2 regions of the Caballeronia sp. LZ024 genome follow, and region 2 is predicted to be linked to the other one. Evidence: riboswitches for the same ligand, from Rfam matches in the RefSeq annotation. Region 2 holds a riboswitch; the other holds the start of a gene.
What was found. A riboswitch is a leader RNA that binds a small molecule or an ion and turns the genes downstream of it on or off. The one in region 2 is predicted to bind cobalamin.
Positions count from the first base shown of each region.

Region 1: another riboswitch for cobalamin. It lies ahead of QCE48_RS03250 (TonB-dependent receptor domain-containing protein); the one in region 2 lies ahead of QCE48_RS25390 (CbtB-domain containing protein).

Region 1 is NZ_JARUXL010000001.1:664,881-679,297, forward strand. Features, by position in the region: gene QCE48_RS03225 (SIMPL domain-containing protein) at 1-685, opposite strand, end outside; gene QCE48_RS03230 (EVE domain-containing protein) at 768-1,226, opposite strand; RNA gene ssrS (6S RNA) at 1,317-1,498, opposite strand; gene QCE48_RS03240 (cell division protein ZapA) at 1,613-1,927, opposite strand; gene QCE48_RS03245 (ATPase) at 1,924-2,313, opposite strand; cobalamin riboswitch at 2,533-2,828, shown strand; gene QCE48_RS03250 (TonB-dependent receptor domain-containing protein) at 2,919-4,790, shown strand; gene QCE48_RS03255 (FecCD family ABC transporter permease) at 4,790-5,842, shown strand; gene QCE48_RS03260 (ABC transporter ATP-binding protein) at 5,839-6,624, shown strand; gene cobT (nicotinate-nucleotide--dimethylbenzimidazole phosphoribosyltransferase) at 6,647-7,696, shown strand; gene QCE48_RS03270 (adenosylcobinamide-GDP ribazoletransferase) at 7,689-8,462, shown strand; gene cobC (alpha-ribazole phosphatase) at 8,447-9,016, shown strand; gene QCE48_RS03280 (cobalamin-binding protein) at 9,017-9,910, opposite strand; gene cobD (threonine-phosphate decarboxylase CobD) at 9,910-10,956, opposite strand; gene cbiB (adenosylcobinamide-phosphate synthase CbiB) at 10,949-11,890, opposite strand; gene cobU (bifunctional adenosylcobinamide kinase/adenosylcobinamide-phosphate guanylyltransferase) at 11,896-12,444, opposite strand; gene QCE48_RS03300 (cobyric acid synthase) at 12,526-13,998, shown strand; gene QCE48_RS03305 (PaaI family thioesterase) at 14,024-14,417, opposite strand, start outside.
Region 2 is NZ_JARUXL010000004.1:703,345-717,761, reverse strand. Features, by position in the region: gene QCE48_RS25455 (adenosylcobalamin-dependent ribonucleoside-diphosphate reductase) at 1-69, shown strand, start outside; gene QCE48_RS25450 (hypothetical protein) at 243-398, opposite strand; gene QCE48_RS25445 (DUF4148 domain-containing protein) at 434-787, opposite strand; gene QCE48_RS25440 (LysR family transcriptional regulator) at 1,091-2,104, opposite strand; gene QCE48_RS25435 (alpha/beta hydrolase) at 2,302-3,138, shown strand; gene QCE48_RS25430 (efflux RND transporter periplasmic adaptor subunit) at 3,193-4,377, shown strand; gene QCE48_RS25425 (efflux RND transporter permease subunit) at 4,406-7,603, shown strand; gene QCE48_RS25420 (efflux transporter outer membrane subunit) at 7,609-9,141, shown strand; gene QCE48_RS25415 (hypothetical protein) at 9,295-9,507, shown strand; gene ppk2 (polyphosphate kinase 2) at 9,530-10,426, opposite strand; gene lhpI (bifunctional Delta(1)-pyrroline-2-carboxylate/Delta(1)-piperideine-2-carboxylate reductase) at 10,675-11,607, shown strand; gene QCE48_RS25400 (hypothetical protein) at 11,693-11,977, shown strand; gene QCE48_RS25395 (histidine phosphatase family protein) at 12,028-12,582, opposite strand; cobalamin riboswitch at 12,625-12,749, shown strand; gene QCE48_RS25390 (CbtB-domain containing protein) at 12,785-13,021, shown strand; gene QCE48_RS25385 (CbtA family protein) at 13,031-13,798, shown strand; gene QCE48_RS25380 (DUF1289 domain-containing protein) at 13,795-14,085, opposite strand; gene QCE48_RS25375 (cobyrinate a,c-diamide synthase) at 14,088-14,417, opposite strand, start outside.

The DNA of each region.
Region 1 (14,417 bases), on a different contig from region 2:
AGGTGCCCGCCTCGAAGGCCATGGGCGCGGCCATCTTCGCATCGGCGCTCATCGCGCGCGCCTGCATCATCATCACGGGACGCGGCGACGAGCCGTCGTGATTCACGCTGACTTCGCGGATCGAATAGCCGCTGTAGCCGAACGCCTGCGCCGAGGCCTGCGCCTGCTGGCGAAACGAGTCGATCGCCTGCGTCGAGAGCTTTTGCGCGGCCGCGCGCTGGGCCTGCGGCGACAGCGAGAACGCGACATTGCCGACCTGCATCGACGAACTCATCTTGCCCGCGAGCTTCGATGCCGCCGCGAAATCATGCGATTCCAGTACGACTTCGGTGCGGCCGCGCCAGGCGGAAATGCGGCCGTCGCGATCGGTCGACGGGAACACGGTGAACGAGCCGCTACGCGCCGTCACGCCCTCGACGCCCTTTGCGGTGCGCAACGCAGCGTCGGCGCGCTGGTTGAGCGTGGTCGTGAGCGACGATGCGTCCTGCGCTTCCTGTTCGTAGAAGAGCGTGATGTTGACGGTGTCCTGCGGCACTTCGGTGCTCGCCTGCGCCGACAGCGACAGCACGCCCGAAGGCTGTGGCTGCGTGAGCACGGTTTGCGCGGCGACCGTCGCCGACATCGTGAGCGCCGCGCTCGAAATGGCGGCGGCCGCGAGCGCGAACGCGGTTTTGTTTTTGATCATCGTGGAACTCCGGGAGTGTGGAATCGCTTGATTTGCGACGTCACTTAGGCGGCTCGCGAGCGCGCGAAGTTCCTGCGCGCGTTTAGACGAGATGCTCGGTGATGAAGCGCCATTGCGCTTCGGTCACGGGCGTGATGGAGAGACGATTGCCTCTCGCGAGCACTTGCATGTCGGCGAGTTCCTTGTGTTCGCGCAGCGTCGCGAGCGCGACGAGCGGCGTCTTCTTCACGAAGCGCACATCGACGAGAAGCCACCGCGGCGTTTCCTGCGTCGACTTCGGATCGTAGTAGGAACTCTTCGGATCGAACTGCGTGGGATCGGGATACGCCGTCGAGACGACCTCCGCGAGACCCGCGATGCCGGGCTGCGGGCAGCTCGAATGATAGAAGAGCACGCGGTCGCCGACCTGCATCGCGTCGCGCATGAAGTTGCGCGCCTGATAGTTGCGCACGCCGGTCCACGGCAGGGTTTTCTTCGGCGCGTGCGCGAGATGATCGATGCTCGCTTCGTCCGGTTCGGACTTCATCAGCCAGTAACGCATGATCGATGTGAATGTGAGAGCGTGTTGAGCAGCCTGCCAACCGGGCAGCCAAAGAAAAACGGCATCGGAAAAACCGATGCCGTTTCAGATAAGGTCCCCGCCTCAGCCGCTAGGCCGGCATCCTGAACCGGGGTTCAAGATTGGTCGCAGTAAGCAGCACTTCGGGTACATCAGACAGAGTGACGCGCGCGCCCGTGCTACAAATTTCCGCAACCGTGCACAATGGCATTGGTTCAAGGAATATATGACCTTGGCGAACCAGGCAGGGAGTACTAACTCTACACCAATCGCCAGTCGGATGCAGCAACGACTTTAAGCTTTCGCGATTTAAGAACGCTTGTCACGCTGGCGGCCATGTGATGAGCATGCTCGTCGCGAGACCGTGCTCACTGCGCTTCATATTGCGCGATGACGGCGCCCAGTTGCTCGTTCATCCGGTGCACCGTGTGGCGGATTTCTTCGGCGGGGAAGGCCTCGCCATGACGCACGCTGTTCTGCAGCTTAAGCAATTCCGACGCCAGCGAGAGCGCCGCCATCACCGCGATGCGGTCCGTGCCGCGCACGCTGCTTGCATTGCGCACCTTGTTCATCTCTGCATCGACGCGGGCCACGGCTTCGCGCAGTGCGTCTTCGGTTTCGGCCGAGCACGCGAGACGGTATTGCTGGCCGAGAATGGAGACTTCGATCTGTTTGGTGCTCATGCTTTTTCTCCGTGGCTGTGTTCACCGTTCATCTCGCCGGCGTGCGCGTGTTCGGGCGCATCAGACGAAGAATCGGCCGACGCATCGGGGCCAAGGAGATCCATTTGATTGTCGGGCTCGGGCGCGGCTTTCGCGCGCGGCAGTTTTTCGAGGATGGCGTTCAGGCGCACCTGCGCGTCGTCGATCTTCGCCGAGAGTCCGTCGCGTTCCGCCTGCAGCGTGTCGCGCTCTTCGCGCACCTGCGCGAGTTCGACCTGCACGGCGGCGAAGTCGGCACGCACCTGGTCGAGTTGTTCTTCGAGTGCGCGGTGGGCCTGATGATGGCGCTCGCTGATCTTGATCAGCCGGCCGATGTTCTGTGAAAGTGATTCGAGTTCGTTGAGCATGTGCTGCGTCCTCTAAAGACCTCGCATTTTAGCGCGGTTCAACCGAGCTTCCGATAAATGTCTCGTTTCGAGACGTAACAGCACGCCTTCATGCGCAAAAACGCATTTCTTCAGCGCAATACGTGTGTGGATAGAGCGGGTCGTTGCGTCGCGTCAATCGCAGCGCGCGCCGACCTCTTGCATCCGCGCCGCTTTCTTGACGCTCGCGGGCGTGGCTCCTAAACTTGCCGCACTTTTGGTGCTCGCGTTCGCCTTCGAAGCGGACGCAGTCAAACGGGAAACAGGGAGCGAAGTCCGGCAAGGACGAGCCAACCTGTGCTGCCCCCGCAACGGTAAGCGACCGCAACGCAAGTTGCAAGTCGTCCCCGATACGTTTTGCCCGTGTTTTTGCCCGCATTTTTCGTCACTTGAAACAGGCGGCCGAGGCAAACGTTAAATGCCACTGCGCCAACGCGCGGGAAGGCGGGACGATGCTGTCGCCAGCCCGGATACCGGCCAGGAGTCGGGTGCGTCGCGCTTTGCCTTGTTCCGCGCGCCGTGCCGATACGCGCATGAAGCCCGCGGGGAGCGGGCCGCGCTCGTCATCGACAGGAAACGCTTCACACATGTCTTCAATCTTCGCCCGCGCGGCGCGTCCGGTGCTGCTCGTCGCCTGTGGCATGCCGTTCGCTTCGTCCGCGCAATCCATCGATCCGGCCGACGGCCATGCAGGGACGACGACGCTCGCGCCCGTCGTCGTGACCGCGACGCGCGCAAGCGAGCCGCTCGCCGACACGATCGCGCAGACCTCGCTCTTCGACGCGCAGGACATCGCCGATACCAACGCCTCCGATGCGCTCGGTCTGCTGGCCCTCGCCCCCGGCGTGCAGATCACGCGCAACGGCGGGCCGGGCGCGACCTCGGGCCTTTACGTGCGCGGCGCCGCGTCGTCGCAGTCGCTCGTCTTGATCGACGGCGTGCGCGTCGAGTCGGCGGGACTCGGCGCCGCACAGCTCTCGCAACTGATGCTCGACGAAATCGACCACATCGAAGTGGTGAACGGCAACGTGTCCGCGCTGTACGGATCGGGCGCGATCGGCGGCGTCGTGCAGGTCTTCACGAAAGAGGGCGGCGCTCATCCGCCGCGCGTGAACGTCGAAGCGGAGTACGGCAGCTATCACACGCAGCGCCAGCAATTCGGCGTGAACGGCGCGCTCGACCGCGATGGCCGCACGACCTTCGACTTCACCGTCTCACGCGAAAAGACCGACAGCTTCTCGTCGATCGATCCGGCGCTCGCACCGGGCGCGAACCCGAACGCGAACGGCTATCTGAACGAAAGCGTCGCCGCGACGCTGCGCCATGCGTTCACGGATAAGTGGGACGGCGGCGTACGATTCTTGCAGTCGAACGGCATCAACAGTTTTGACGACGCCTACGGCCGCCCGTCCGATCTCAACGAATCGCACGACCGCGTGCGCTCGGCGTCCGTTTTTGCGAACGGCCGGCTGACCGACCGCTGGACGACGCACTTCACGATCGCGCAGGGTCAGGACCGCGCGAACATCGAACAGAACGGCGTCTATACGAACCGCTTCAACTCGGAGAACCGGCAGTACCTGTGGCAGAACGACGTGCGGCTCGCGGCCGGTCACAAGCTGCTCTTCGGCTACGAGCACACGGACCAGACGCTCGATTCCGATCAGCTCGACGCGCCCGACCGTCATGTGAACTCGGTGTTCGCGGGTTATGTGGGGCGCATCGGCGCGAGCCAGTTCCAGGCGAACCTGCGGCGCGACCAGTACTCCGATTTCGGCGGCGCGAACAGCTACTATCTCGGCTATGGCTACAACTTCGACGCGCACTGGAAGGCGAGCGCAAGCTACGCCGCATCGTTTCGCGCCCCGAGCTTCGACGATCTGTACTATCCGTTCTCTGGCAATCCGTCGATCCAGCCCGAGCGCAGTCATTCGGTGGAAGCGGCGTTGCAGTACGCGTCGTCGGCGCTTGGCGTGCTGCGTCTCACCGCGTTCCAGACGCGCTATTCGAACCTGATCGATTATGTCGCCGATGGCAGCGGCTTCTATATCGCGCAGAACGTGGGGCGCGCGAAGGTGCAGGGCATCGAGGGATCGTGGGCGGGGCAGGTCGGCGCCACCGACGTGCGCGCGAGCTTCACGCTGCAAAATCCCGTCGACGAGACGAATCACGAGGAACTCACGCGCCGCGCGCGCCGTTTCGCGGCGTTCACGGCGCATCGCTTGATCGGCCACTGGCGCGTGGGCGGCGAATGGATCGTGAGCGGCGCGCGCAGCGACTACGAGTCGACGCTCGCGGGCTACGGCCTCGTGAACCTGTCGGCGCGTTATGACATCACGAAGTCGTGGTACGTGGACGCGCGCATCGACAACCTGTTCGACAAGGACTATGAACTCGCTTACTCGTACAACACGCCGCGTCGCGGCGCGTATCTCACGATCGGCTGGCGGCAGCTCTGATGCGAACGGTGCGCGCTGACGTGAGCACCGGGAGCCCGCCCGCGCGCGGCATGAACGCGGGCCGCGCCGCCGCGATCTGGAGCGCGCTCGCGGTGGCGGCGCTCGTCGTGTTCGTGGCGTCGCTCGCGCTCGGCAGCTTTGCGCTGCCGCCGCTGCGGGTGATCGACGCGTTGTTGCATGCGCGCGCATCGTCGTCCGATGTGATCGACGAGATCGTGCTGAGCCTGCGCCTGCCGCGCGCGCTCGCCGGCTTTGCCTCGGGTGCGCTGCTGGCGATGGCCGGCGCGCTGCTGCAAGTGCTTCTGCGTAATCCGCTTGCGGAGCCCTACGTGCTCGGCGTGTCCGGCGGCGCGGCAACCTTCGCGCTCGGCGCGATGCTGGTGTCGATGCCGTGGTGGAGCGTCGACGTGGCCGCGTTCGCAGGCGCCTTGCTGTCGATCCTGCTCGTGCTCGGCCTGGCGCGCCGCGAGTTGTGGCGCGGCGAGCCGCAGGACGCCTCGCCGCGTCTGCTGCTGACGGGCGCGGTGATCGCCGCGGGCTGGGGCGCGCTCATCACGCTGATGCTCGCGCTCGCGCCGGAGAGCCGCCTGCGCGGCATGGTCTTCTGGCTGACCGGCGACCTGAACGGCGTCGCGACACCGTGGACCGCGCTCGTCGCGCTGGCCGTCGCGTTCGTCGTCGTCGTGCCCGTCGCGCCGCAGCTCAACGTGCTGCTGCGCGGCGATGCCGCCGCGCAGGCGCTCGGCGTGCCCGTCGTGCGCCTGCGCCTCTTCATCTATCTCGTGGCGTCGCTCGCGGCGGCAGCGGCCGTGACGACGGCGGGCACGATCGGCTTCGTCGGGCTCGTCGTGCCGCACGTGCTGCGGCTTGCGTTCGGCAACGACCAGCGCATGCTGATGCCCGCCGCCGCGCTCGGCGGCGGCGTCGCGGTGATGGGCGCGGACCTGATCGCGCGCACGGCCATCGCGCCGGCGCAGTTGCCCGTCGGCGTGATCACGGCGCTGATCGGCGTGCCCGTCTTTCTCTGGATGCTGCTGCGGAGGCCGCGATGAACGCGAGCCTTCGCGTCACCGGCCTCATGTTGCAGGCCGCGAGCCGCACGCTCGTCGAATCGCTCACGCAGACCTTCGCGCCCGGCGAAATCTGGTGCATCGCGGGGCCGAACGGCGCGGGCAAGACGACGCTCATCGGCGCGCTGGCCGGTCTGTCGAAGGCGCTGGCAGGTTCGGTATCGCTCGATGGCGTCGATCTCGACGACTGGCGCGCCGCCGACCTCGCGCGGCGTCGTGCGCTGATGCCGCAAAGCAGCCACGATGCGTTCGATGCGACCGTGCTCGACATCGTGATGCTCAACCGCTTTCCGCATCTGACCGGCGGGGGCTGGGAAAGCGAAGCGGACCGCCACGCCGCGCACGCGGCGCTCGACCGGCTCGGGCTCGCTGCGTTCGCCGCGCGCGACGTGTTGTCGCTGTCGGGCGGCGAGCGGCAGCGCGTCGCGCTGGCCGCGACGCTGTGTCAGGACGCGCCGCTCTTGTTGCTCGATGAACCGCTTTCGCATCTGGACCTGCATCACCAGATCGACTGCCTGCACGCGCTCGACGCATGGATGCGCGAGCGCGGCGATACGCGCACGGTGATCTTCTCGTGTCACGATCTCAACCTCGCGCGCCGTTACGCGACGCATGCGCTCCTGCTCGACGGCGCGGGCCGCGCGCACGCCGGCCCCGCTCGCGAGGTACTGAGCGCGGAGCGCGCGAGCGCCGCGTTCGGCTATCCGCTCACGCTGATCCGCCAGGACGGTCACGAAGCGCTCGTGCCCCGCTTCCCGGACTGAACCGCTTTCAAAGGACGAACCGATGTCGCTCATCCAGGACCTTCCGCAACCGCTCGACCGCGCTTTGCAGGCCGAACTGCAACACATCATCGATACGAAGACGAAACCGCCGGGCAGTCTCGGCCGCCTCGAATCGCTCGCGCTCCAAATCGGCCTGATCCAGCAGACGACGAAGCCGCGCATCGAACGTCCCGCGATGATCGTGTTCGCGGGCGATCACGGTATCGCCGCTGAAGGCGTGAGTTCGTATCCGCAGGCAGTGACCGTGCAGATGGTCGCGAATTTTCTTGCCGGCGGCGCCGCGATCAATGCGATTTCGCGTTCGGTCGGCATGACGCTCGAAGTGGTCGATGCGGGCGTCGCGACGGCGCTGCCCGGAAGCGCCGGCCTCGTCGACATCGCGATCCGGCGCGGCGGCACGCGCAACTTCGCGCACGAACCGGCGATGACGCGCGACGAAGCCTTGCAGGCAATCGAGGCGGGCGCATCGCGCGTGCGTCATCACGCGTCGCTCGGGACCACGGTGATCGGCTTCGGCGAGATGGGCATCGCGAATACATCGGCGGCGGCGTGCCTGATGAGCCGTCTGTGCGGCTTGCCGATCGACGTCTGCGTCGGGCGCGGCACGGGTTTGTCGAACGAGGGCGTCAGCCACAAGCGCGACGTGCTCGCGGCGGCGCTCGAACGTCACGCGAGAAGCGCCGATCCCGTCGATACGCTCGCGACCTTCGGCGGCTTCGAGATCGCGATGATCGCGGGCGCCTTTCTCGCCGCGGCGAAAGCGCGCATGACGATTCTGGTCGACGGCTTCATCGCCAGCTCCGCGCTGCTCGTCGCGCATGCGATCTCGCGCGACGTGCTCGACTACTGCGTGTTCGCGCATGCATCGAACGAAGCGGGGCACGCGCGCATGCTTCAGCACTTCGATGCCGCGCCGCTCCTGCAACTCGACCTGCGTCTCGGCGAAGGCACGGGCGCGGCGCTCGCGTTGCCGCTCCTTCGCGCGGCCGTCGCGTTCGTCGACGAGATGGCGAGCTTCGAATCCGCCGGCGTCTCGGACCGCGATGCCTGATCCCACGCCGCGTCTGCTCGACGAGCTGCGCTATTTCCTCACCGCGCTCGGCTACTTCACGCGCGTGCCGGTGCCGCGCTGGGTCGGCTTCGAGCGGCAGTATCTGAACGCGGCGGCGCGCTATTTTCCGCTCGTCGGGCTGATGGTCGGCGGCGTTGCCGCGCTGGTCTATCTCGCGGCGTTGCGCGTGTTGCCGGCGAGCGTCGCCGTGCTGCTCTCGATGGCCGCGACGCTCGTTCTGACCGGCGCCTTCCACGAAGACGGTCTGGCCGACTGCGTCGATGCGTTCGGCGGCGGCTACACGCGCGACGATGTGCTGCGCATCATGCATGACTCGCGCATCGGCGCGTTCGGCGCGATTGCGCTCGTCGTTTCGCTCGCGTTGAAGTGGCAGACGCTCGCCGCGTTGCCGCCGACGCGCGCCGTATGGTTGATGCTCGCCGCGCACGCCGCGAGCCGCACGTTCGCGATCAGCTATCTGTTGACGCTCGATTACGTGCGCGCCGAAGGCAAAGCGAAGCCGGTGGCGCAACGCATGAGCGCGACGGCGTTTGCGCTCGCGGCGGTCTGCGGGCTGCCGTGGCTTTTCTGGCCCGACTGGCGGCTCGGCTGTCTGACGCTCGCCGTCCTCGCCGCGCTGCGCTTTCTCATCGGCCGGTACTTCGTGCGGCGCTTAGGCGGCTATACGGGCGATTGTCTCGGCTTCGCGCAGCAACTTTTCGAACTGGCGATCTACCTGATCGGACTCGGATGGATCTCGTCCTGATACGTCATCCCGCCGTCCGCGTCGATGCGGGCGTGTGCTACGGTCAAAGCGATGTGCCGCTCGCGGACGATGTCGCGGCGTCGGCGCGCGTGCTCGACGAACGGATGCGCGCGCTGAAGGTGCCTGCGTGCGCAGGCGTCTGGCATACGAGTCCGCTGCAACGCTGCGCGTTGCTGGCCGACGCGCTCGGCGCATCGCACGCCGATGCGCGTCTCATGGAAATGGACTTCGGCGCGTGGGAAGGGTGCGCGTGGGACGACATCGATCGCACGTCGCTCGATGCATGGGCCGACGATCTCGACCACGCGCGCACGCATGGCGGCGAGAGTCTCGCGCAGTTCAGCGCGCGCGTCGGCCGATGGTTCGACGAGACGTGCCGCGAAGGCGATGCGCCCGTTCATGTCGTCACGCATGCGGGCGTGATTCGCGTGCTGACGGCGCGGTTGATCGAAGCGAGAACGGCGAGCGTGCTGCAATGGGCGATCGATCATGGCGGCATCGTGTGGCTCAGGCGCACGCGCGGCGAGTGGTTTCTCGTGCGCTGGAACGCGTGATTACTTCGGACGCCGTCCGCGCGCCGCGTCGAGGTCTTCGCAGAGTTGCGCCGCACCGAGCGCGAGTCGCGGTGTCGGGCGGCTGATCAGGTCGCCGTCGATGCCGAAGAGGTTGTTGCGCGCAACCGCCATCAACGACGGCCACTTCTTCCAGCGCTCGAACGCCGGCAACGACCGGCCGGAATTCGTCGCGCCGACGGTCGCCGTGACGATCGCCTCGGGGTCGGCCGCGAGCACGGCTTCGGTCGAGATCGTCGGCACGTTCGGCTTCAGGTTCGCGAACACGTTGCGTCCGCCGCACAGTTCGATCACTTCGCTGAAGACGCTCGCGCCGTTGAGCGTCATCAGCGGATCGTCCCAGACCTGATAGAACACGCCGACCGCCGCACGGCTCGCATACCGCGCGCGCAATCGCGCGATGTCGCGGCGAAAGGCATTCGATGCGCTCGCCGCGGTCTCCTTCGTGCCGAGCAGGACGCCGAGCCGGTCGATGGTCGCGGGGATGTCGGCGAGATGCTGCGGCTCGCTAAAGTAGAGCGGCACGTGCAGGTCGCGCAGGCGCTCGGTCTGGCGCGCCACATTGCCATGCCGCCACACGACGATCAGGTCCGGCTTCATCGCGACGATGAGTTCGAGATCGAGCGCCTTGTTGTCGCCGACGCGCGGGATCGACTGCGCGGCGCTCGGGTAATCGCTGTAAGTCACCGCGCCGACGACCCGCGCGCCGCCGCCCGCCGCGAAGAGCAGTTCCGTGACGTGCGGCGCGAGACTCACGACGCGCTGCGCGGGCGCGTCGAGCGTGACGGCGGCGCCGGTGTCGTCGGTGACGGTGAGCGCGGCCTGGGCTTGAACGCAGAACGCCAACGCGGCGAACATCGCGAAGCATCGCGCCATCACGCGCGACGCTCCGACAAGGCCCGCGAAAGCCGCGCCCAATCGCCCTCGGAGCCGGGCAGGCCGATGCGCAGGCTCGGCGTCATTCCGGCGGGCTCGAAAAGGCGCGTCCAGATGCCGCGCGTGGCGAGCGTGTGTTGCAGCGACGCGGCATCGGCGGCCTGAAACCAGACGAAGAGCGGCGTCGACTTCACGTCGTCGAAACCGTGCTGCGCGATCAGCGCCGCGAGACGCGCGCTATCGATGGCGAGCCGCTCGCGCGTCGCGCGTTGCCATGCGCGGTCCGCGAACGCGGCCTCGACCGCGTGACGCGCCGGGCCGCTCACCGTCCACGCGCCGAGCGTCCCGGCGAGCGCGGCGCGCAACGGCGCGGCGGCGAGAACGAAGCCCGCGCGAATGCCCGCGAGACCGAAGAACTTGCCGACCGAGCGCAACACGACGAGACCTTCGCGATCCGTCTCGTTGGCGAGCGACGCGTGCGGACCGGCGGGATCGAAGGCATCGGCGAATGCTTCGTCGACGATCAGCGTGCCGCCGCGCTTCGCGAGCTGCGCATGCCAGTGCAGCAGCGTGTCGCGCGGGATGCGTTCGGCGGTCGGATTGTTCGGGTTCGCGACGATCGCGTGCTCGACGTGCGAGGGCAATTCGTGCGCCGACACGTCGAGCGGCACGACGCGATGTCCCGCGCGCTCGAAGGCGGGCGCGTACTCGCCGTAGGTCAGTGGTGCCACCGCCGCCGTGCCACGCGCAAGGAGCGGCGGCAGGGCGCGGATCGCCGCCTGGCTTCCCGCCACGGGCAGCGCCGCCTTCGCGCCGTAGTAAAGCGCGGCGGCTTCGGCGAGACCGTCGTCGTCTTCGGGCAGGCGCCGCCACGCGTCGGGCGGCACCGGCGGCACCGGGAAGCCGAGCGGATTGATGCCGGTCGAGAGGTCGAGCCAGTCTTCGAGCGGAATCGAATAGCGGCGCGCGGCTTCGCGCAGGTTGCCGCCGTGGCGGATCGGCTCATGAATCGGCTCATGAATCGGCTCATGAATCGGCTCAGACATGCGCGCCCACGCTGATGAACGCGCCCACGAGCAAAAGCGCGAGCCACAGCACCGTCGAGCGCTCGACGAGCTTTAACGCCGCGACCACGTGCACGGGCATCGCGGCCATTCCCGCGCCGAGCACGGGACGCGATTCCAGCGTCCCGTTATAGACCGCCGGTCCGCCGATCAGCACGTTCAGGCTGCCCGCGCCCGACGCCATCACCGGGCCCGCATTGGGGCTGTCCCACGACGGCGCCTGCGTGCGCCAGCAGTGCCAGGCTGTGCGCGTGTCGCCGAGGAGCGCGTAGCTCGCGGCGGTGAGGCGCGCGGGCACGAAGTTGAGGACGTCGTCGAAGCGGGCGGCCGCCCAGCCGAAACGCAGATAGCGCGGCGTGCGGTAGCCCCACATCGCATCGAGCGTATTGGCGAGACGAAACGCGAGCGCGCCCGGACCGCCCGCGACGGCGAACCAGAAGAGCGCGCCGAAGATCGCGTCGTTGCCGTTTTCCAGCGCGGATTCGACTGCCGCCCGCGACAGCGCGCCTTCGTCGGCGTTCGCGGTCTCGCGCGACACGATGCGCGCGGTGAGCGTGCGCGCTTCGTCGAGGTCGCCTCGGCCGAGCGCGCGCGCGATCGGCGCGATGTGGTCGCGCAGGCTTCGCGCGCCGAGCGCGAACCACAGCAGCACGACGTGGACGATGCATGCCAGCGCAAACGGCAGCACGCTCACCAGCAGCCACGCAATCGCGACGGGCGGCACCACGGCCGCGAACCACGCGAGAATGCCCGCCGGCCGGGCGCGAAAACCGCTGTTCATGCGCGCTTCGAGGCGCACCGCGAGCGTGCCGAAGCCGACGAGCGGATGGCGTGTGCGCGGCTCGCCGATCAGCCGGTCGACGACGACGCCCGCAATCGCGAGCATCGTCATGGCGTAGAAGGAGAGGATGAGCATCGCGCCTAGCCCTTGAGCACGAGCGGCAGGCCCGCGGCCATCAGGAGCGCGCGGGTGCTCGCGGCGGCGACGCGCTGGTTCAGGCGGCCGAGTTCGTCGACGTAAAGACGCGTCACGGAGCCGAGCGGCACGACGCCCATGCCGATTTCATTGCTCACAACGATGATCTTGCCCGGCGCATCGGCGAGCGCGGTGTCGAAGGCGTTCAGGGCGTGTTCGGGGACGGCGGCCGCTTCGTTGCCTTCGGCGGGGCACAGCAGATTGGCGAGCCACAGCGTCAGGCAGTCGATCAGGACGCAATGGCCGACGCGCGCCGCCGAAGCGAGCGCGCCCGCGAGATCGAGCGGCGCCTCGACGAGCGACCAGTGCGCGGGCCGCCGCTCGCGATGCAGCGCGACGCGCGCTTCGAACTCCGCGTCGCCGACATGCGCGGTCGCGACGTAGGTCACGGGCAGACCGCTTTCGATGGCGAGCCGCTCGGCATGCGCGCTCTTGCCCGAGCGCGCGCCGCCGAGCACGAAGGTGAGATCGCGCGATGGAGCTGAGGAGGTCATCGCGACATTGTAACGGCGGGCTAAGATATCGGGCCCGGCTTGTCGAGCCTGACCCACGAGCGCTTTGAAAGAGAACCGACCATGCACTTCGCCCCGCGCGGCACGCTGATGATCCAGGGCACCACCTCCGATGCCGGCAAGAGCACGCTCGTCGCGGGCCTGTGCCGGCTCGCGCGGCGCGGCGGCGTGCGGGTCGCGCCGTTCAAGCCGCAGAACATGGCGCTCAACAGCGCGGTCACCGTCGACGGCGGCGAGATCGGCCGCGCGCAGGCGTTGCAGGCGCTCGCGGCCGGCGTCGACGCGCAGATCGACTTCAATCCCGTGCTCCTCAAGCCGACGAGCGATCGCGGCGCGCAGGTCATCATCCACGGCCACGCGCACGCGAACCTCGACGCGCGGGCGTATCACGAGTACAAGAGCGTCGCGTTCGAGGCCGTGCTCGCGTCCTACGGGCGTCTTGCGGCGGGCTTCGAGGCGGTGATCGTCGAAGGCGCGGGCAGTCCCGCCGAAGTGAACCTGCGCGATCGCGACATCGCGAACATGGGTTTCGCGGAGCGCGTCGATTGTCCGGTCGTGCTGGTCGCGGACATCGATCGCGGCGGCGTGTTCGCGCATCTGCTCGGCACGCTCGCGTGTCTCTCCGACAGCGAGCGCGCGCGGATTCGCGGTTTCGTCATCAACCGGTTTCGCGGCGACATCGGCCTGTTGCAGCCCGGGCTCGACTGGCTCGAAGCGCGGACGGGCAAGCCGGTGCTGGGCGTCGTGCCGTATCTGCACGGCCTCACGCTCGACGCCGAGGACATGCTGCCACGCGAATCCCGCACGCGCGGCGCCCGCGATGCGCTGAAGGTGATCGTGCCCGCGCTGCCGCGCATCAGCAATCACACGGATTTCGACGCGCTGCGCGCCCATCCGCAGGTCGATTTCGAATACGTGCGGGCCGGCATGGCGCCGCCGCCGGCGGATCTGATCGTGCTGCCGGGCTCGAAGAGCGTGCAGCGCGACCTCGCGTGGCTGCGCGAGCACGGCTGGGATCGCGCGATCGGGCGGCATCTGCGCTATGGCGGCAAGGTGCTCGGCATTTGCGGCGGCATGCAGATGCTCGGGCGCGAGATCGACGATCCGGACGGCATCGAAGGTCCGGCGGGGCGGGTAAAAGGGCTCGGCCTGCTCGATCTGTCGACGACGCTCACGCCGCACAAGTTGCTTGAGAACGTCGGCGGGCGGCTCGCTTTCGGGAACGATACGGCCACGGTGCGCGGCTACGAGATCCACATGGGGCGCACGAGCGGCGCGGCGCTCGCACGGCCGGCAGTGCGGCTCGCCGACGGACGGCCGGACGGCGCCGTATCGGAAGACGGCCAGATCGCGGCCACCTATCTGCACGGCATCTTCGACACGCCCGAGGCGTGCGCGGCGCTGCTCGCGTGGGCGGGCGTCGAAGGGGCGGAGGCGCTCGACTATCCGGCGCTGCGCGAAGCGTCGCTCGACCGGCTCGCCGATGCGCTTGCCGCGTCGCTCGATCTGGACAAGGTCGCGGCGGCGTTCGGCTGACGCGGCGCGAGCGAATCAGATCGGATCAATACAGAATCATCTGCGTGCAGCGAAAAAGCGCGACGGTCTTGCCGTCGGCGTTCGTCACCGTCGCGTCCCAGACGTGCGTGCTGCGGCCGAGGTGCACGGCCGTTGCCTTCGCGATGATCCTGCCTTCGCGCGCGGTCCCCACGTGGTTGCTTTTCAGCTCAACGGTCGTGAAATTCTTCGCGCCTTCGGGCAGATGCGCGATGCACGCGTAGCCGCAGCAGGTATCCGCGAGGCCGATCACGCTCGCGGCATGCAGAAAGCCGTTCGGGGCGAGCAGTTCGGGGCGGATCGGCAGTTCGCCGACGAGCGCGCCGCTTTCGAGCGACACGAGTTCGACGCCCAACAGCTCCGGCAGGCAGCCGCGCTGGCGGTTGCGCAGGAAATCGAGC
Region 2 (14,417 bases):
AATGCGGTGATTCGCAAGGACGGTTGCGACTTCTGCACCGCGTGTGGAGAAATCGGCGCGTGCGGTTGAACGGGCCGCGCGAGGCGTTCAGCCTCGCGTATCCGCCGCGGGCGACGGCGTGACGGTTTGAGCTGACGACGGGTGCGAAGCCTGCGTCACCGCTTGCTCTACCTGCGAGCGGGCCGCATCGGAAACGACTTGCGGCCCCGCTATCGTCGCGATGACGAAGACTGCCGCGACGATTACTGCGCCCACGTCGACGCTCCGGCTTCCGCGGCCCGGCATTCCACTGTGCGCGGCATGCTGGTCCGCTCCTGTACATAAGGACGCCAGACGGGCGCGGAAGGTGCCCAATCGTCGAGGGCTGAAAACTGCTCGAGCGGTGTGTTGTCGTTCATGATCTTTCTCTCCGTTGCGCTCGCGCCCTGCCCACTCAATGAGCCGCGGCGCCGCTTTGCGTCACCGACCCGTTCGCGTATTCCACGATCTCGCGGTTGTGCTGCTCGGCGAGGGCGGCGCGGCGTGCGGACTGCGCGGCGACCGCTTCGCCCGCCATGCTCTTGTCCGGATACGTGTTGCGGTTGAGCGCCGGCAGCGTGCCGTCCGAATACGAGGCGGCGAGTTCGGCACGCACTTCGGCGCGCGTCTTGGTGCTTTGCGCGGTCGTCGTCTGCACCTGATACGTGCCCGCGCGGCCGATGCCCTGACCGCCGTCGGCGAAAGCGGTCGTCGAAACGACAGCCGAAACGGCGGCAAGCGCTAAACCTGCGATCAGTTGGCTTTTCATGATGACGCTCCTGTCGATGCGTGAATGTTCGAAGAAATTCGATAAGCAGCGTCGGTTCGATCAACCCGGCTACGCTGCGACAGGACGAAATGTAGTCAAGCCGCGACCGCGGATAAATGTGCGAAGTGCGAAAAGATTAATCGAGTCCGGCGAACAATCGCGGAGCGCCTTGTGGGGCGGGGGATTCGGCGGGGCGCTACCCGCCTGAACGTGCAATAGACTCAGTGTCCGAAGGGACAAAAAACAAAAAGGGCGTTCGATCGAACGCCCTTGCCAAACGAAAAACAGACGCGAACCCGTTAGCTATGCAACCACATCGACGGTGCCCGCGACTTCGGGCGTGCCATACCGGACCATCTTCGACGAAGACGACGTGCTCGTCGGCAGGCAGCGGCCTTCGGCGTCTTCCTGGCCCGAGAGCAGCGGGCAGCGTTCGAACAGTTCTGCGGCCCAGTCGACGAACACGCGCACCTTTTGCGACAGATGCCGGTTGTGCGGATAAACCGCCGAAATCGGCATGGGCAAAGGCTTCCACTGCGGCAGCACTTCGACCAGTTCGCCCGTTTGCAGAAACGGCAGCGCCATGAAGCGCGGCACCTGAATGAGCCCGACGCCCTTCACGCCACAACTCAAGTAGGCTTCCGCATCGTTCACGGCGATCTTGCCACGCATCTTCACTTCGATCGTCTTTTCGTCCACGACGAAATCCATGTCGATCACGCGGCCCGTGCGGCTCGAGAAATAGTTCACGGCCGTGTGGTGTTCGAGATCCTCGATGGTCTTCGGCATGCCATGCAGTTCCAGATACTGCGGAGCGGCAGCGGTCAGGCCCTGAAACACGCCGATGCGCCGCGCGACGAGACTCGAATCCTGCAGCGTGCCCACGCGAATCACGCAATCGACGCCTTCCTGGATCAGATCGACGGGCTTGTCGCCGAAGCCGACCATGAGTTCGATATCCGGATAGCGCGTGTGGAATTCGCACAGCGCGGGCATCACGATATTGCGTCCGATCGCGCCGGGCATATCCACGCGCAGCTTGCCGCGCGGACCCTTGGCGCTCGTCGCGAACGAGCCCTCGGCTTCCTCGATGTCCGCGAGGATGCGCACGCATCGCTCGTAATACGCGGCGCCATCGGGCGTGAGATTCAGACGCCGGGTCGTGCGCTGAAGCAGCCGCACGTTGAGGAACGCCTCGAGGTTCTGGATGATCGTCGTCACCGACGCGCGCGGGAGGTTGAGCGTATCCGCGGCGCGCGAAAAGCTGTTGGTGTCGACAACGCGTGTGAACACCTGCATAGCTTGTAGCCGATCCATGTTCTCTCACCGTCAAAAGCATTGCAGCGCCGGGAATTAAGCGCGCTGCTAACAAACGATTAAGGATGTCGAGTCGCGATTGTTCAGTGCGACCGAATTGTGTTGCCGGATTATAGGCATTTATCTAAAAACCTGCGGGCACCAGAATTCGTCCCATCGCAACTCAGGTGGGATGGCGCAAACGCGCCGCAAAAACCATGGCAACAACGCTGGATCAGGGGCTGAGTCAAACGACACCTTCGAGGCTTTGCATCGAAGAAGTCCAACTCGCGGGACACGCTCAGCCGATCGTGCTGCGCAGCTATCGCCCCGCGCCGGACGGCACCGTCCTGCCGATTGTGCTTTATTTTCACGGCGGCGGCTTTACGCACGGCACGCTCGACGACGCCGAGATCGCCGCCGCGACCATCGCACGCGACACCCCTGCGTGGGTCGTGTCGGTCGGTTATTCGCTGGCGCCCGCGTTTCCGTTTCCCGCCGCGCCCGAAGACGGCTATCGCGCTGCACAGTGGGCGGTCGCGAATGCACGCGCACAGCGCGCGGATCCGCACCGGATTGGTGTGGCCGGACACGACGCGGGCGGCAATCTAGCGACCTGTCTCTCGGCCATTGCCCGTGATCGCGGCGATATCACGATTTCGGCGCAGGCCTTGCTTGCGCCGCTTCTCGATCCGAGCCTCACGCGTCTCGCCGACGAACGGAAGGTGACGGGCACCGATCTCGGAATGAGTGAATGCGCGCGCTGCTATCGCGCGTATCTGCCGAACGCTTCGCAACGGCTGCACCCGTATGCGGCGCCGCTCGAATCGCGCCGTCTCGCGGGTCTGCCACCGGCGCTGATCGCGAGTGCCGAGCACGACCTGCTGCACATCGAAGCCGAAAAGTACGCGGGCGAATTGATCGCCGCAGGCATCCCGACCGAGGTCACGCGCCATTGCCGCGCCTCGCACAAGGGTCTCGCGACGCATCCGGCCGCACTGGCCGACGTCGTCGCCTTCTTCAGAAAACGTCTCTCGCTGGCGAAGCCGGTTTGACCGGCGCCGCACGCGGGACAAAAAAAACTCAACGACTTTATTGGAGCTTTCGACATGTTCTTCACTCGCAAACGCATTTATGCGGCGCTAGGCGCCACGCTCGTGGTCGCGGGCATCGGTAGCTATACGGCTTGGCGCGGTCATGGCGACGCGCCCGTGAACAGCGCGCAAGCCGCGGCCCACAGCGCGACGGCGACCGAAGTAGACGTCGCCACCGTCGTCTCGAAGACCATCACCGACTGGCAGAGCTACTCGGGCCGGCTCGAAGCCGTCGACAAGGTGGACATCCGCCCGCTCGTGCCGGGGACGATCGTCGCGGTGCATTTCAAGGACGGCGCGCTCGTGAAGAAGGGCGATCCGCTCTTCACGATCGATCCGCGTCCGTATGTGGCCGAGGTCGATCGCGCAGCGGCGCAGCTCGCGGCCGCGCAGGCGCGCAATGGCTACACGACGACGGATGCGGCACGCGCCGAGCGCCTGCTGTCCGATAACGCGATCGCCAAACGCGACTACGACGAGAAGCAGAACGCCGCGCGCGAGGCTGTCGCGGGCGTGAAGTCCGCGCAGGCCGCGCTCGAAGCCGCGAAGATCAACCTGACCTACACGAATATCGTTGCGCCCGTGTCGGGCCGCGTGTCGCGCGCGGAGATGACGGTGGGCAACATCGTCTCGACCGGTGCGAACGCGCCGCTCCTGACGACGCTCGTGTCGGTCTCGCCGATCTACGCCTCGTTCGACGTCGACGAACAAACCTATCTGCGCTATCTGAGCCGCGACTCGAAGGCGACGGTGCCGGTGTCGCTCGGCCTCGCGAACGAAGAAGGTTATTCGCGCGAAGGCGCGGTCGCGTCGGTGGATAACCGCATCGATACGAGTTCCGGAACGATCCGCGTGCGCGCGCGCTTCGACAACGCCGACGGCTCGCTCCTGCCCGGTCTCTACGCGCGCATCAAGGTGGGCGGCGGCACGCCGCACCCGGCCGTGCTCGTCGACGATGCGGCGATAGGGACCGACCAGGACAAGAAGTACGTGATGGTCGTCGACAAGGACAACCGCGTGCAGTACCGCGAAGTCACGCTCGGCACGCAGCAGGACGGACTGCGCGTGATCGCGAAGGGACTCGAACCCGGCGAGCGCATCGTCGTGAACGGCCTGCAGCGTGTGCGTCCGAACGATGTCGTGAAGGCGAACGGCGTCGCGATGGCGAACAACGCGCCCGCACCGAAATCAGCGTCGTAAGCGGCGCTCCAAGCTCAGAAGAACGATCATGAACATATCCAAATTCTTCATCGACCGCCCGATTTTTGCGGGCGTGCTATCGGTGATCGTGCTGCTCGCGGGCGTCATCGCGATGTTCAAGCTGCCGATTTCCGAGTACCCGGAAGTGGTGCCGCCGTCGGTGGTGGTGCACGCGCAGTATCCGGGCGCGAACCCGAAGGTGATCGCCGAAACGGTGGCCTCGCCGCTCGAAGAGCAGATCAACGGCGTCGAGAACATGTTGTACATGCAGTCACAGGCGAACAGCGACGGCAATCTCAACATCACCGTCACGTTCAAGCTCGGCACCGATCCGGACAAGGCGCAGCAGCTCGTGCAGAACCGCGTGTCGCAGGCCATGCCGCGCCTTCCGCAGGATGTGCAGCTCCTCGGCGTGACGACGATCAAGTCGTCGCCGACGCTCACGATGGTGGTCCACCTGAATTCGCCCAACGGCCGCTACGACATGACGTATCTGCGCAACTATGCGCTGATCAACGTGAAGGACCGGCTCGAACGGATCGGGGGCGTGGGGCAGGTGCAACTGTGGGGCTCCGGCGACTATTCGATGCGCATCTGGCTCGATCCGCAGAAGGTCGCGCAGCGCGGCATGACCGCGAGCGATGTCGTCAACGCGATCCGCGAGCAGAACGTGCAGGTTGCGGCCGGCGTGATCGGTTCGTCGCCGACGCTGCCGAACGTGCCCGTGCAGTTGAACGTGAACGCGCAAGGCCGTTTGCAAAACGAGGCCGAGTTCAAGGACATCGTGCTGAAGACGTCGCCTGACGGCGCGGTCACGCGTCTTCACGACGTGGCGCGCGTGGAACTCGCCGCATCGGAATACGGGCTGCGTTCGTTGCTCGACAACAAGTCGGCGGTCGCGATCGCGATCAACCAGCAGCCGGGCGCGAACTCGCTGCAGATCTCCGATCAGGTCCGCGAGACGATGAAGGAGCTGAAGGCGGACATGCCTTCGGGCGTCGAATACCAGATCGTCTATGACCCGACGCAGTTCGTGCGCTCCAGTATCGAAGCCGTGATTCATACGCTGCTCGAAGCGATTGCGCTCGTCGTGCTGGTCGTGATCGTGTTCCTGCAAACGTGGCGCGCGTCGATCATTCCGCTGCTGGCGGTGCCGGTGTCGATCATCGGGACGTTCTCGCTGTTGCTCGCATTCGGCTTCTCGATCAACGCGCTCTCGCTCTTCGGGATGGTGCTCGCGATCGGTATCGTGGTGGACGACGCGATCGTGGTCGTGGAGAACGTGGAGCGCAACATCGAGTCCGGGCTCTCCGCGCGGGAAGCGACCTATCAGGCGATGCGCGAAGTGAGCGGGCCGATCATCGCGATCGCGCTCACGCTGGTGGCCGTGTTTGTGCCGCTCGCGTTCATGTCGGGTCTGACGGGCCAGTTCTACAAGCAGTTCGCGATGACCATCGCGATCTCGACGGTGATCTCCGCGTTCAACTCGCTGACGCTTTCGCCCGCGCTCGCCGCGATGCTTCTGAAGGGCCACGACGAGCCGAAGGACTGGCTCACGCGCGGCATGGATCGCGTCTTCGGCGGCTTCTTCAAGCGCTTCAATAAGGTGTTTCATCGCGGTTCGGAAGCTTATGGCAAGGGCGTATCGAAGGTGATCAGCCGCAAGGCGATCATGATGGCGATCTACGCCGTGCTGCTCGGCGGCGCGGTGCTGATGGGCAAGGTCGTGCCCGGCGGCTTCGTGCCCGCGCAGGACAAGGAGTATCTGATCAGCTTCGCGCAGTTGCCGAACGGCGCCTCGCTCGATCGCACCGAGCAGGTCGTGCGCCAGATGACGGACATCGCGCGCAAGCAGCCGGGCGTGGAAAGCGCGGTGGAATTTCCGGGGCTGTCGGTGAACGGTTTCACGAATTCGTCGAGCGCGGGCATCGTGTTCGTCACGCTCAAGCCGTTCCATGACCGCAAGACGAAGGAACTGTCGGCCGGCGCGATTGCAGGCGCGCTCAACCAGAAGTACGCCGCGATCAAGGGCTCGTTCATCGCCGTGTTCCCGCCGCCGCCGGTGCTCGGACTCGGTACGCTCGGCGGCTTCAAGATGCAGCTCGAAGACCGCGGCGCGCTCGGCTATGAAGCGCTCAACGACGCAACGCAGGCCTTCATCAAGCGCGCATCGCAGACGCCCGAACTCGGACCGACGTTCTCCAGCTACCAGATCAACGTGCCGCAACTGAACGTCGATCTGGATCGCGTGAAGGCGAAGCAACTCGGTGTTTCCGTGACCGATGTCTTCAACACGATGCAGGTGTACCTCGGCTCGCTGTATGTGAACGACTTCAACCGCTTCGGCCGCGTGTATCAGGTGCGGGTGCAGGCGGATGCGCCGTTCCGTGCGAGTGCCGATGACATCGGCTTGCTCAAGACGCGCAATGCCAATGGCGAAATGGTGCCGCTCTCGTCGCTCGTGAAGGTCTCGCCGACTTACGGTCCCGAGATGGTCGTGCGCTACAACGGTTATACGTCCGCGGACATCAACGGCGGTCCGGCGCCCGGTTACTCGTCGGGTCAGGCACAGGCGGCCGCCGAACGCATCGCGGCCGAAACGCTGCCGCGCGGGATCAAGTTCGAATGGACCGATCTCACGTATCAGCAGATCCTCGCGGGCAACGCGGCGCTCTGGATCTTCCCGATCAGCGTGCTGCTCGTGTTCCTGGTGCTCGCCGCGATGTACGAGAGTCTCACGCTGCCGTTCGCGATCATCATGATCGTGCCGATGAGCATCTTGTCGGCGCTGCTCGGCGTGTGGCTCACCGATGGCGACAACAACATCTTCACGCAGATCGGCTTGATGGTGCTGGTGGGCCTGTCGGCGAAGAACGCGATCCTGATCGTCGAATTCGCACGCGAACTGGAAATGCAGGGACGCTCGATCGTGCAGGCCGCGATCGAAGCGAGCCGGCTGCGGCTGCGCCCGATTTTGATGACGTCGATTGCTTTCATCATGGGCGTGGTGCCGCTCGTGCTCTCGACGGGCGCCGGTTCGGAGATGCGTCATGCGATGGGGATCGCGGTGTTCTTCGGCATGCTCGGCGTCACACTTTTCGGGCTGATGCTCACACCCGTGTTCTACGTGCTGCTGCGCAAGCTCGCACGCACCGAACACATCACCGACAAGCACGGCACGCATCCGCAGATGCGCGGAATTAATGCCTCGTATGAGGCGCAGTGAGGGACATGATGAACAAGTCGTTATCCAAACGATGGCTGGGGTTGTCGGGGCTGCTGGCGACGCTGCTCGTGGTCGCGGGCTGCTCGCTCGCGCCGACCTACGAGAAGCCCGATGTGAACGCGCCGTCCGCGTTCAAGGAAACGCCGGTCGAATCGACCGCGTCTGCTGACAAGATTTCGCCCGCCGAGGCCGGCACGTGGAAGACAGCGGAGCCGTCGGAAGAGGTGATGCGCGGCGAATGGTGGACGATCTTCGGCGACGCGACGCTCAACGACCTCGAACACCAGGCCGCCGACGCGAACCAGAACCTGAAGGCCGCGGCCGCGCGCGTGAAGGAAGCGCGGGCGATCAACCAGACGGCGCGCGCCGGGCTCTTTCCGACCATCGACGCGGGCTTCGGCCCGACGCGCGAGAAGCTTTCGCCGGCGTCCCAGTTGCAGCCGCAAAGCGTGAACGTGCCCGCGCAGACGTTGTGGCGCGCGCAGGCGAGCGCGTCGTATGAAGTCGATCTGTTCGGACGCGTGGCATCGACCGTCGATGCCGCGAGGGCCGACACGCAGCAGAGCGAGGCGCTGTTCCGCTCGGTGCAACTGGCGTTGCAGGCGGACGTCGCGCAGAACTACTTCAACCTGCGCGAGCTCGATGCCGAGATGGACGTGTTCACGCGCACGGTGAGCCTGCGTGAAGAAGCGCTGAAGCTGGTCCAGCGCCGCTTCACCGAAGGCGATATCAGCGAACTCGACGTGGCGCGCGCGAAGTCCGAACTCGCGACGGCGCGTTCCGACACGATGACGATCCAGCGGTTGCGCGCCGCGTCCGAGCATGGTCTTGCGGTGCTGCTCGGCAAGGCGCCCGCGCAGTTCTCGATGGCGGCGAATCCTTTGCAGCCTGTCGAGATTCGCGTGCCGCCGGGGCTGCCTTCGTCGTTGCTTGAGCGCCGGCCGGATATCGCAGCCGCCGAGCGCGCGATGGCGGCGGCGAATTCGCGCATCGGCGTGGCGAAGGCCGCGTTCTTTCCGTCGCTGACATTGACGGGCGCGGGTGGCTTCGAGTCCGCGACGCTCGGCGACCTGTTCCAGTGGTCGAGCCGTACGTTCCTTTTGGGACCGCTCGTCGGCACGGCGCTGTCGATGCCGATCTTCGACGGCGGGCGTCGCAAGGGCAACCTCGCGAACGCGCGCGCCGTGTATGAAGAGGACGTGGCGAATTACCGGCAGCAGGTGCTGGTCGCGTTCCAGGAAGTCGAGGACAACCTCTCGGACTTGCGCATCCTCGAAGAGCAGACGGGCACGCAGGCGGACGCGGTGAAGTCGTCGTCGCGGGCGGCGCAGTTGTCGCGCACGCAATACAAGGAGGGCGCGGTGAACTATCTCGATGTCATCGACGCGGATCGGACGGTGTTGCAGTCGCAGCGGGTTGCCGTGCAGCTTGCGCGGACGCAGGCCGTCGCGACGGTAAATCTCATTCGCGCGCTTGGCGGTGGATGGGGCGATTCGATGCCCGTGCCGGTCGTGGAGCCGTCGCTGGCACAGCGGTGAATCGCTGGCGCCTGGGGCACGCGATGTCGAACACGCCGTCCCAGGCGCCGGTGCCCATATTGTTCGCGATTGCGAACATATGTCTTCACCCCGGGAACCTTTATCCGGAAGTGCTCGCTCCGTAGAATTCAAATCATGGAATGGGAGCTTGCAATGAGAGCCTTGATCGAAAGACAACTGTATCAACCGGCCGTCGTCCTGCCGCTGCTCGTGCTGATGCGCCTGATGGTGACCCTCGACTTCAACCTCGCGCAGGTCACGCTGGTCGTCGTGGCAAAGGGATCGCAATACGTGTTCAAAGCGGTCTTCAGGCCGCGCGCGAGCCGCGGCGAATCCCGCGCGGTCTGCCATCACTGCCACTGCTAAGGCCGCACGGCGGCGCAACGCATCAATACACTTCCGGCACGATCATGCTTTCGGGCACCGGCTGCCGCAGATAATCGTCGTTGTACACGCGTGCAGGCAGTTCGATCCCGGGATGCTCGATCTCGTGATACGGCACCTGGCTCAACAAGTGGCTGATGCAATTGAGCCGCGCGCGCTTCTTGTCCACTGCCTGCACGACCCACCACGGCGCTTCCGGAATGTGCGAGCGCTGCAGCATAATCTCCTTCGCGACCGTATATGCCTCCCAGCGCCGACGGCTCTCCAGATCCATCGGACTCAGCTTCCACTGCTTCAGCGGATCTTCGATACGCGCCTGAAAGCGCACTTCCTGCTCGTCATCGGTAATCGAGAACCAGTATTTGATGATCTGGATGCCGCTTCGTACCAGCATCTTCTCGAACTCGGGCACCGAACGGAAGAATTCCTCATACTCTTCGTCGCTGCAGAAATTCATCACGCGCTCGACACCCGCGCGGTTGTACCAGCTGCGGTCGAACAGCACGATCTCGCCGCCCGCCGGAAGTTGCGACACGTATCGCTGGAAATACCATTGCGTGCGTTCGCGATTGTTCGGCGCGGGCAGTGCGGCCACGCGGCACACGCGCGGATTGAGCCGCTGCGTGATGCGCTTGATTGCGCCGCCCTTGCCGGCGGCATCGCGCCCTTCGAAGATCACGACGAGCCGGTGCCCCGTATTCACCACCCAGTCCTGCAACTTGACAAGCTCGCCCTGCAGCCGGAACAGCTCACGAAAATAGAGCTTGCGCAGCGCGCGGGCTTCCTCGGTGAACGCGCTTTCGCCGTCGAGCAGGCGATCATCCAGTTCCATCTCGAGTTCTTCGTCGTAGCTGTCGATCAGGTCCGCTTCGAAGCGGCGCTGCCTGTCTTGCGAAATCATGATGGGCTCCGTTGATGTGCTGGCGCACGGCGCGATCCGGCTTGCGATCCGGCGGGACGGCCGATTGTCCCGGTCGACGGTGTCAGGCGTGTGACGCGCGCCGTATTGGGGTCGATGCAAGGTTCAGCGCGCTTGGCGCGACTAAGCAGCATCGTACTTCGACGCGGCGGGCGTCGCATCCCATCGTTTCCGATGCGCGCCGGTCGGTAGAATGGACCGTATCCTGTCCAGCCCAAGGCGACCTCACGATGACCGACACGAAAGCCGCCGCCATCCCCGTCTTCGACGAAGCCCAGACCGCCCGGCTCCTGCCCTACGACCGCCTCGTCACGACGCTCGAAGCCACGATGATCGAGTACGCCGACGGCCGCATCGCGAGCCCCGAGCGCATGGTGGTGCCGCTCGCCGAGGGCGCGGTGATGCTCTCGATGCCCGCGAGCGCGCGCGACCTCGCGATGCACAAGCTCGTGAACGTGTGCCCGCGCAATCGCGCGCTCGGCCTGCCGACGATCCACGGCCAGGTCACGGCCTACGACGCATCGACGGGCGTGCCGCAATTCATGCTCGACGGACCCACGGTGACCGGCCGCCGCACGGCCGCCGTGACGATGCTCGGCATTCGCAGCCTCTTCGGCCCCGCGCCCGGCGAGGTGCTGGTGATCGGCACCGGCAAGCAGGCGATCCACCACATCGAGGCGCTGGCGAGCCTCTTTCCGGCGGCGCGCATCCTGATCGCGGGCTCGCAGCCTGCGCGCGCCGAGGCGTTTTGCGCGGCGCATGGCGCGCTGTCCGCGTACCTGACGCCGCTCGCCGGCGATATTCCCGATTCCGTCGACGTCGTCATCACGACGACCACCAGCAAGACGCCGGTCTACACGCTGGCGGCACGGCGGGGGCGGCTTGTGATCGGCGTCGGCGCGTTCACGTCCGATGCGGCGGAGATCGCGGCGTCGACGGTGCTCGGAAGCGCCGTCTACGTCGACGATCCCGCCGGCGCGCGCCACGAAGCAGGCGATCTGATCCAGGCCGGCATCGACTGGGACGTCGTGCAGCCGCTCGCCAAGGTGCTTCGCGACGATGGCACCCGCGGCGCGAGGCCGCTGTTGCTCAAGACAGTCGGTTGCGCAGCGTGGGACCTTGCTGCATGCCGCGTCGCGCGCGATGTGTTGTCGGAACACTGAGCGCGCTCGCGGTCGTTGCGTCGTTCGCCGCCTGGAATGCTCCTTGCTCACAACGGAACCCAGTTGCTTTGAACCGGATTGGACAATGAACAGTCGACACGACAAATGGGCGCCGTCGCCCGCCGCTTCATGGGACGCCGCCACGGCGAGCCTCGACCGCGCGACCCCGCCCGCGGCCTATTTCATCTCCGTGCTGGAGCTGGCGACCGGCGAAAAGCTCGGCAACGACGAGCGCCTGCGCGCCGTCGCGATGCTGGAGGCACAGTTCGGCTCGGGGCGGCCGCGCACGCTGTCGGAGGCGGTGCGCATCTGCGCGGGCGCGATCGATTCGTCGACGCTGCAACGCATGGCACGCGGCGCCAAGGCGTAGCTTTTTCATAAGCGCGTAACAAATGCGCGGTTTGCCTGACTAAATCGCGTTCAGCAGGCTGGTACGCGCAGGCGCCAGTGCGCCTCGCCGCCGACGATGGTGACCGGCGCGAGCGGCTCCAGGTCCATTGCATAGACCGACGCGATCGGCGCGTCCAGCACGCGCGCGAGCACGATCTTGACCACGATCGCATGCGTGACGATGACATGCGGCTCGCCGCGCGCATAAAGCTCGAGCCCGCTTATTACGCGTGCCGCGAGCTGCTCGATGCTTTCCCCGCCATGCGGCGCGCTCGAAGGATCGGACAGCCACGCCGCGAGCCCTTGCGGGTTTTCGTCGTGCACGTCCCGAATCGAACGGCCGTGCCATCGGCCATAGTCGAGATCGGCGAACGACAGGTCGACCGACGCATCCGCCGAGAGCGCCGCCGCCGTTTCGCGCGCCGGCCGCGCTGGCGCCGTGACGACGCGCCGTCCGTTCATCCGCAGCCGGTTGGCGAGATCGATGCAATCGGCCGGATTGATCGCGTCGTCGTGCGAGGGAAAGATGCCCGCCTTCATCGCGTGCGTGGCGGCGTGGCAGAGCAGGATCAACTCGGTGTTCATGTTTGAATCCTCCGTAGACGCTTTACTTTGCCGTCGATCCTCCTAGAATGGCAAGCTTGCAGTGCGAGGAAGTCGGTGAAAACCCGGCACGGTCGCGCCACTGTGAGCGTGTGTGCCGATGCGGCGCGCGCGCGAGTCAGACCCCCGCTGCATTCTTTCCTTCCGCTTCATCTGTTGGGACGCGCATTCCCTGGAGAACGACATGAATCCTCTCGCAGCTTCCGCTCATGGCGGCGCCGCCGTTTCGCCCGCAAACGATGCACCGATACCCATTCCGGTGCGCGAAGTGCTTCCGTGGGCCATCTTCATCGGCCTCATTCTGCTGATCGCGATTTACTTCGTCGGCGCGGAGCAGGGCGCGATTTCCATCTTCTCGGGCACCTATATCCACGAATTCGTCCACGACGGGCGCCATCTGCTCGGCTTTCCCTGTCACTGAGGACGCACGATGATTCGCACTCTGTTGATACGCGGCATGATCGCGGGATTGATCGCGGGCCTCATCGGCTTCGGGTTTGCGAAGATGTTCGGCGAGCCGCCGGTCACGCGCGCCATCGCGTTCGAAGCGCAGCACGAGCATGCGGAACATTCGCATGATCAGGCGGCGGGCGCTTCGCACAACCACGGCGATGAAGAGGAACTCGTGAGCCGCGGCACGCAGGCGGGACTCGGGTTGCTCACGGGCGTCGCGGTGTTCGGCACGGCGCTCGGCGGGCTGTTCTCGCTCGTCTTTGCATTCGCGTATGGACGCCTCGGCGCGTTGCGCGCACGCGGCACGTCGGCGCTGCTCGCGCTCTTCGGCTTCGTGAGCGTCGCGGTGGTGCCGTTCATCAAATACCCGCCGAATCCGCCCGCAGTCGGCGATCCGGAGACGATCGGCGCGCGCACGGCGCTTTTCTTCGGCATGGTCGCGATGTCGATTGCTGCGGCGGTGCTCGCCGTATGGCTGCAAAAGCGCATGCGCGCGCAGCATGGCGGATGGAACGCGACCTTGATCGCGAGTGCCGTGTATGTCGTGTTGATCGCGGTCGTGCAGTTCGTGCTGCCTACCATCGACGAAGTGCCGGCGGACTTCTCCGCCTCGCTGCTGTGGAACTTCCGCATCGCGGCGCTCGGCATTCAGGCGCTGCTCTGGTCGACGCTCGGACTGGTCTTCGGCGTGCTCGCCGCGCGCGAGCTGGAACGCGCGCCGGCGCGGCGCGTGGCACACGCTTAATGCTCGATCGGCGGGTCGATCGAATCGAAAGGCGGCTCGTCGAGCCGCCTTTTTTCATGCCGCTCGACGAGCGTATCGAAGAGCGCGAGTTTCGCCGCGTCGTCCATCGTCTTCCACGCCTTGATCTCCGCGCGATTCCTGAAGCATCCTTCGCAGAGGCCCGTCGCCTGATCGAGGCGGCACACGTTCGTGCACGGCGAGCCGATCGGCTGCTGCGATTTCGCGCGCTCGATCGTAAAGGCGAGTTCGAGCGGCGGTTCTTTTTCGACGATCGTTGCAGGGGTCATTGTCATAGCGGTTCGCCGCGAAAGAGCGCGGCAGCGGCAGCCGGATTCGACGGCCAGTAAGCGTGCATGTACGTCGCGATGACCGCTCCGCGCCGGTACAGCGCTTCGCCCGCCGCGCCGGTGGTCGCGTGCGTCGCGGTCAAAAGCGGCTGCATCGGTGTGGCGACGCTCGAATAGTGAAACGTGTGGCCGGTCAGCGTGCCGTGCGACGTTTCGATGCGCTGCATCGCGAGCCGTGTAAGGCGCGGCTGCATCGCGGCTTCGCCGGGGATGAGGCCAAGCATTGTGTGCTGCGCACCGTCGATCGTCTTCAGCGCATCGAGCAGATAAAG